3 regions of the Viridibacillus sp. FSL E2-0187 genome follow, and region 1 is predicted to be linked to each of the others. Evidence: riboswitches for the same ligand, from Rfam matches in the RefSeq annotation. Region 1 holds a riboswitch; each other region holds the start of a gene.

The links. A riboswitch is a leader RNA that binds a small molecule or an ion and turns the genes downstream of it on or off. The one in region 1 is predicted to bind lysine.
Region 2: another riboswitch for lysine. It lies ahead of MHH85_RS18395 (amino acid permease); the one in region 1 lies ahead of MHH85_RS19705 (transporter substrate-binding domain-containing protein).
Region 3: another riboswitch for lysine. It lies ahead of MHH85_RS03065 (aspartate kinase); the one in region 1 lies ahead of MHH85_RS19705 (transporter substrate-binding domain-containing protein).

Annotation. Positions count from the first base shown of each region.
Region 1 is NZ_JBBOVG010000002.1:113,126-115,334, reverse strand. It holds gene MHH85_RS19710 (hypothetical protein) at 1-853, shown strand, start outside; lysine riboswitch at 972-1,153, shown strand; gene MHH85_RS19705 (transporter substrate-binding domain-containing protein) at 1,290-2,144, shown strand; gene MHH85_RS19700 (amino acid ABC transporter permease) at 2,208-2,209, shown strand, end outside.
Region 2 is NZ_JBBOVG010000001.1:3,792,184-3,794,392, forward strand. It holds gene MHH85_RS18395 (amino acid permease) at 1-1,123, opposite strand, end outside; lysine riboswitch at 1,231-1,409, opposite strand; gene MHH85_RS18400 (aminoglycoside 6-adenylyltransferase) at 1,533-2,209, opposite strand, start outside.
Region 3 is NZ_JBBOVG010000001.1:642,301-644,509, forward strand. It holds gene uvrC (excinuclease ABC subunit UvrC) at 1-965, shown strand, start outside; lysine riboswitch at 1,025-1,206, shown strand; gene MHH85_RS03065 (aspartate kinase) at 1,331-2,209, shown strand, end outside.

The sequences.
Region 1 (2,209 bases):
TGTTACTGTTGGCGGGGAAGTTCAAAAAGCTAGTCAGTTGTTCAGTGAATCAAAGCTTGAACAATTTGCTGTTACACCTGTTCAAGTAACAAAGGCATTGCCAAAATTATTAGGTGCAACCGATCAATATGTATTACGTGAAGAAGAGGGTAATTTATATTGGTATGATGCGGAAGAGTTAGATGCCAATGGTGAAGAAGCAGAAGCTGTAATCGAAGTGCTACATTTTGATGATGCGGGTGCTAACTATGAATCTAATGTGGAATGGGATACAGAAGTAAAGACTGAGTTACCTTTTGAGCAATTGAAAGAAAATGCAATGCAATTTTTAGAGATTATTGCTGGTGAAATACATTATAAATACATGCTTGAAGAACAATCTATGTCGAATGATGATACAGAAGAATTTGATGATGATACAGATGAGGATTTCTTCAATGTGGGCGAATATGATGAAGACGAGCATGAAGACGAACATGAAGATGAGCCGACGATTATGTTTACTTTTATCCCATTTTTCCATGAATACAAATTAGACAAATACTCCGTCCTAATTGAAGTAGGTATACATACTGGGATTATTCGTTCTTGTCTGTATAGTGCATTAAATATGGAGGCTATTCGAGGTGTTAGTACTACACCATTGATTACATTGGAAGAAGCGGATGCTATATATAAACAGAGTTTGCAGATGAAACTTTCACGTTTTGAAGAGATAGATGAAGATGATGAAATGACAATCTATAGCTTAAATTATTCTGTTAACACCCCTTCTGAAAATGGTGTAATTGATAAGATTAATGCTACAACAGGTGAAGTTACGTACACTGAATCAGATTTTATTAGAGGCTAAAACTAGTTGTAAGAAAGAAAATAGTATTCTGAGTATTTAACAAAATGGTTGTTGACAGTGAAAGTTCGTTACTGTAGACTGTGTACAATGATAATTGAATACGACCTCACTTTTTAATAGGTGAGGTAGAGGCGCGATATCTATTAGTCTTTAGTGGAGCTTGAGAAACTATGAAACTATTGAGAAGGAGATGTCGCCGAAGTTTGTAATACACTCGATGTTACTTGCTGGGTCTGCAGTTAATAACTGCAGGACTGTCTCAATGAACGTCCTAGTTCGTTGAGTTGAGCTATCTCATTAAGGGATAAGTAGAGGATTTAGGCTATTGTACAATGCGACCTGAGTTCATCTCAGGGCGCGTTTTTTATACGTACAATAGCCTTTTTTAGTATTTTGAAGAAAATTAAGGATATTATTTAGAGGGGGAGAATATAATATGAAAAAAACATGGGCAATTTTTTCTGCTATGACACTACTTGCTATTTTACTATTAGCTGGTTGTGGGACTAAAGATGCAGGTTCGGGATCAGGTGCATCTACTGAAGGGGAAACAAAAAAAGAAACATTCACAATTGGTATGGAAGCGGGATACCCTCCGTTTAACTGGACACAAAAGGATGATTCAAACGGCGGCGTGAAAATCTCTGGTAACGCAGAATATGCTGGCGGTTATGATGTTGAGATTGCAAAAAGAGTTGCAGAATCTTTAGGAAAAGAACTAGTAATCGTCAAAACAGAATGGGACGGTCTAGTACCTTCATTAACTTCAGGTAAAATTGATGCAATTATGGCGGGTATGTCTCCAACTGAAAAGCGTAAAAAGACAATTGATTTCACTGATAACTACTATACATCTAATTATGTAATGGTTGTTAAAAAGGGCAGTAAATACGAGAAAGCTAAATCAATCCAAGATTTTAGTGGTGCCAAAATTACAGGTCAATTAAATACAACACACTATGATGTAATAGATCAAATTACTGGTGTTAAAAAACAAGCTGCAATGGATAACTTCCCTGCAATGCGTGTAGCACTTGAATCAGGTGTGATTGATGGTTATGTATCTGAACGTCCAGAAGGTATTAGTTCTTCAGCTGCAAATGATAAATTTGTAATGGTTGAATTCACAGATGGCTTTAAAGCGTCTGAAGAAGATACAGCAATTGCTGTAGGTATTGAAAAAGATAGCGAATTAAAAGATAAAATTAATGAAATTTTAAAAGGTATCTCTGAAGAAGAGCGTACAGAAATTATGGATAAAGCGATTGCAAACCAACCAGCTGCAAAATAATGTATGACGGATACCGGCTGCATATGAAGCAGTCGGTATTACTGCTTTTGAAGGAGGAACAGTAT
Region 2 (2,209 bases), on a different contig from region 1:
TTAGCAACCAAATGTAGACAACACCATCACCAAAGAATGAAGCGATGAATGATACACAAGCAACTAAACAAGTTGCTACTAATGCAGCCATTGGAATTCCACGTTTGTTTAGTTTAGTAAACATTTTTGGTGCTTTACCATCTTTAGCAAGCTCCCAAAGCATACGTGATGATGCATATAAACCAGAGTTACCTGAAGATAAAATAGCCGTTAAAATGATCGCATTCATCACTGAAGCTGCAAACGCGATACCTGCATTTTCAAATACTAATGTGAACGGACTAACTGTAATATCACTACTAGCTAAACGTTCATCAGTAAATGGAATTAATAAGCCAATCGCTAAAATTGCTAAAATGTAGAATAAAAGGATACGCCAGAAAACTTGACGAACAGCTTTCGGAATATTTTTTCCTGGATCATCTGTTTCACCCGCAGTAATCCCAAGTAGTTCAGTTCCTTGGAATGAGAAACCTGCTGCTAAGAAAATACCGAACATTGCGAAGAAACCACCATGGAATGGACCATCTTCAATGAAGAAGTTTTTGAATCCAACTGGGTCTTGTCCACCCATTAAACCAAATACCATCAAGAAACTAACGATGATAAAGACAATAATTGTAACGACTTTAATTAGTGAAAACCAATATTCACTTTCACCAAAGCTTTTAATCGATAAGACATTCAAAGTGAAGATGACTACTAAAAATCCTGCTGTCCAGACAAATGATGATACGTCTGGGAACCAAAATTTCATAATTAGTGATACCGCTGCAATTTCTGCTGCAATCGTAATTGCCCAGTTATACCAGTAGTTCCAACCAAGAGCAAAGCCAAGCGCTGGGTCAACGAATTTAGATGCGTAAGTACTAAATGAACCTGATACAGGCATAAATGCTGCCATTTCCCCTAAACTTGTCATTAAGAAGAACACCATAATACCAATTAAAGAATATGCTAATAACGCTCCACCTGGACCCGCTTCGTGGATAGCTCCACCACTTGCTAAGAACAGCCCTGTACCGATTGTTCCTCCAAGTGAAATCATCGTCACGTGACGACTTTTCAATCCTCTATTAAGACCTTGCGTTTCTACGCTTTGGCCATTATTTTTATTACTCATTAAGAATCTCCTCTTTCCATTTTTCATTGCAAGAAGGTTAACTTGATGTCATAAAAAATACCATCACAAGGAATATGCGATGGTATCGAAACATGCCCATCAACCTTGATAAAGATAGCTCAACACGCCTGCTAAGACGTGACAGTTCTGCACCTTTCGGCAACAGCCCCAATGATTATAAGAAAAAGCTTATAATCACTTCGGCGATATTCCCTTTCAAATAGAATCCCCGACGCTTTTCGTCTCATCCATTTTACTTTTTAATACCGCGACCTCTACCTCATCGAATGGATGAGGCATTGCAATATATTAATTTAATATGTCCCCATTATAATACAAGAGTGTTCTATATTCAAGATGTAAATTTTCTTGAATATTAAAACAATTTAAGTCAATTTTTGTTAAGACTTCAAAATATAACTTTCGCATCATTCGGTAGATTTTGAATATGTTTTAAGTAATTGAGCACTTTCTCACTTTCTCCATAACTTTGAAATGAAAGCATATTAGCAACATTTGTTGCTGTACTTTGGAACAATTCACACATAGTAAATAGTGCTTGCCATGCTGAATCATAACTAGCATTGTTATATGTTGCGAGTAACTGCTCCCACACTTCTTTTGGTAACAGATACTCTAGGTCCTTGCCATTTTTACCAACGCTTCTAGAAAAGTCTGATTGCACTCCGACTTGCCATGAAAGCATTTGAATCAGCATTTCACGCGTATTATTAAAATGTGCTTGTGCATAGAGCATTTCTTTTCTCCATAAACCTTTCGCAATATATGTAGAAACCCACCAAAATTCATTGCAACAATCCTTATAATGTTCTTCTGTTGGGCATTGTACCCAATAATTGACGTCTGTTGGTGGAGGGAGTTTAGGAAGCGAACCATCTTTATCTAACAAAATAGTAGTTAAACTATCTTCTTTACAATATGCTTCTTGTTCTTCGACAGGGATAAGCATCAAATCTATTCGGTTCCCATCTGAAAATTGCATCAAATATGTATAGCGCCCGCCCAGTTCAGGTGGAAACAACACCATATCTTCTGGCGTTTGCATAATGATTCTCTCTCCAAAAA
Region 3 (2,209 bases), on a different contig from region 1:
AAAGAGATGTTTCGTTATTCCCGATTTATAGAGACCCTGAGGAAGAATTCTTAACATTTGTGGGACGCTTTTATGAACAGGCAGAACATATCAAGCCGAAGGAAATCTTTATACCTACGAATATTGAAGGAGACCTTCTAGCTACAGTCCTTGATGTAAAAGTGACAATTCCTCAAAGGGGAAAGAAAAAAGAACTTGTTGATTTAGCGAGTAAAAATGCTCAAATTGCTATCTCTGAGAAGTTCCAGTTACTTGAGCGTCAAGAAAAAAGGACAATAGGTGCCTGCGAAGAATTGGGAAATGCGATGAATATTGCGATACCGCTTCGCATAGAATCATTTGATAACTCTCATATTTTCGGTGCGGATGCCGTTTCAGCAATGGTAGTTTTTATTGACGGTAAGGCGAGCAAAAAGGATTATCGAAAATATAAAATTCAGGTTGCTGCAAAGCATGACGATTACGGTGCAATGCGAGAAGTTATTCGCCGAAGATATACTCGAGTATTAAGAGATGGCTTGCCTTTACCCGATTTAATCGTTATTGATGGTGGGAAAGGACAAATGGAAGTGGCAAGAGAAATCTTAGAAGATGAGCTTGGTTTAGATATTCCTATTGCAGGTTTAGCAAAAGATGATAAACACCAAACTTCTCAATTGCTGTACGGCTCGCCGCCAGAAATTATTCCATTGAAGAGAACGAGTGAAGCATTTTATCTTTTACAAAGAATTCAAGATGAAGTTCACCGTTTTGCTATTACCTTTCATCGCCAATTACATGAGAAGAATGCCATTACATCTGTTCTTGATGAAATTGAAGGGATTGGTCCAAAACGAAAGCAACAGCTTCTCAAACAATTTGGATCCGTGAAAAAAATTCGTGAGGCAACATATGAAGAATTAATTGCTGCGAATGTACCAAAAAAACTAGCTCAAACCATATTTACTCATTTTTCTGAAAAATAAATTGTAGTAATCTGAAAATTATGTTAAGGTAACATTACTATTATAAATAATCACTATTTAGTGATGATAGAGGCGCGGATTTCAAGAGTAATTAGCAAGAGGATGAGTAGATCCTATGACTGCTGATGAAAGGGGAGGCCGCCGAAGTGGTAAATTGACTATTTCCAATTTATTACTGGTTCTACATTTAACAAGTGTAGAATTGTCAGATCCGTTTCGGTTCTGGAGGGCTATCTCACATGAATGTTCTTTTGAACGTGCATGCTATGAGGCGGCTTTTCACACGGAAACGTGTGAAAGGCTGCTTTTTTCATAAGATGTAATTGTGAATACGGTCGTCATAACAAATAAGGGAGAGGTTATGGGTGAGTTGTTTAGTTTTCAAATTTGGTGGTACATCAGTTGCAACGATTGAACGCGTATTGCATGTGGCAAAGCGCATTCAGAAAGAGAAAGAAAAGGGCTATGACATTGTCGTAGTTGTTTCAGCAATGGGCAAAACGACGGATAAGCTAGTAGAGATGGCACATGAAATTATGCCAAATCCATCGAAACGAGAAATGGATACGCTCTTAACAACAGGTGAGCAGGTGACTATCTCATTATTATCGATGGCATTGCAAAATTTAGGGCTATCAGCACAGTCCTTCACAGGTTGGCAAGCTGGAATCTTAACTGAAGGAATTCCAAGTGATTCTCGCATTGTTGAAATCCAATCTGAAAATGTGCGAAAAGCATTGGATAAAGGCCAGGTTGCGGTAGTTGCAGGTTTCCAAGGGGTTGATAGTAATAACAATATTACAACTTTAGGTCGCGGAGGATCAGATACGACAGCAGTTGCTTTAGCTGCAGCATTAGGTGCCGAGCGCTGTGATATTTATACAGATGTTGATGGTGTTTACACTTCAGATCCACGTTATGTTCCAAAAGCTCGCAAACTACAAGAACTGTCATATGATGAAATGTTAGAATTAGCAAATTTAGGAGCAGGTGTCTTACATCCACGTGCCGTAGAGTTTGCAAAAAACTACAATATCCCATTAGAAGTTCGCTCTAGTTATGTAGAAGATGAAGGGACAATTATGAAGGAGGAAGTTGAAGTGGAAAAAGATTTAGTTGTACGTGGAGTAGCGTTTATGTCAGATATTGTTCGTGTAACGGTAGGTTACGAGGGGAATTATAAAGGTTCTTTAGTCAATATTTTCACAGTTTTAGCTGATAATCATATTAACGTTGATATTATC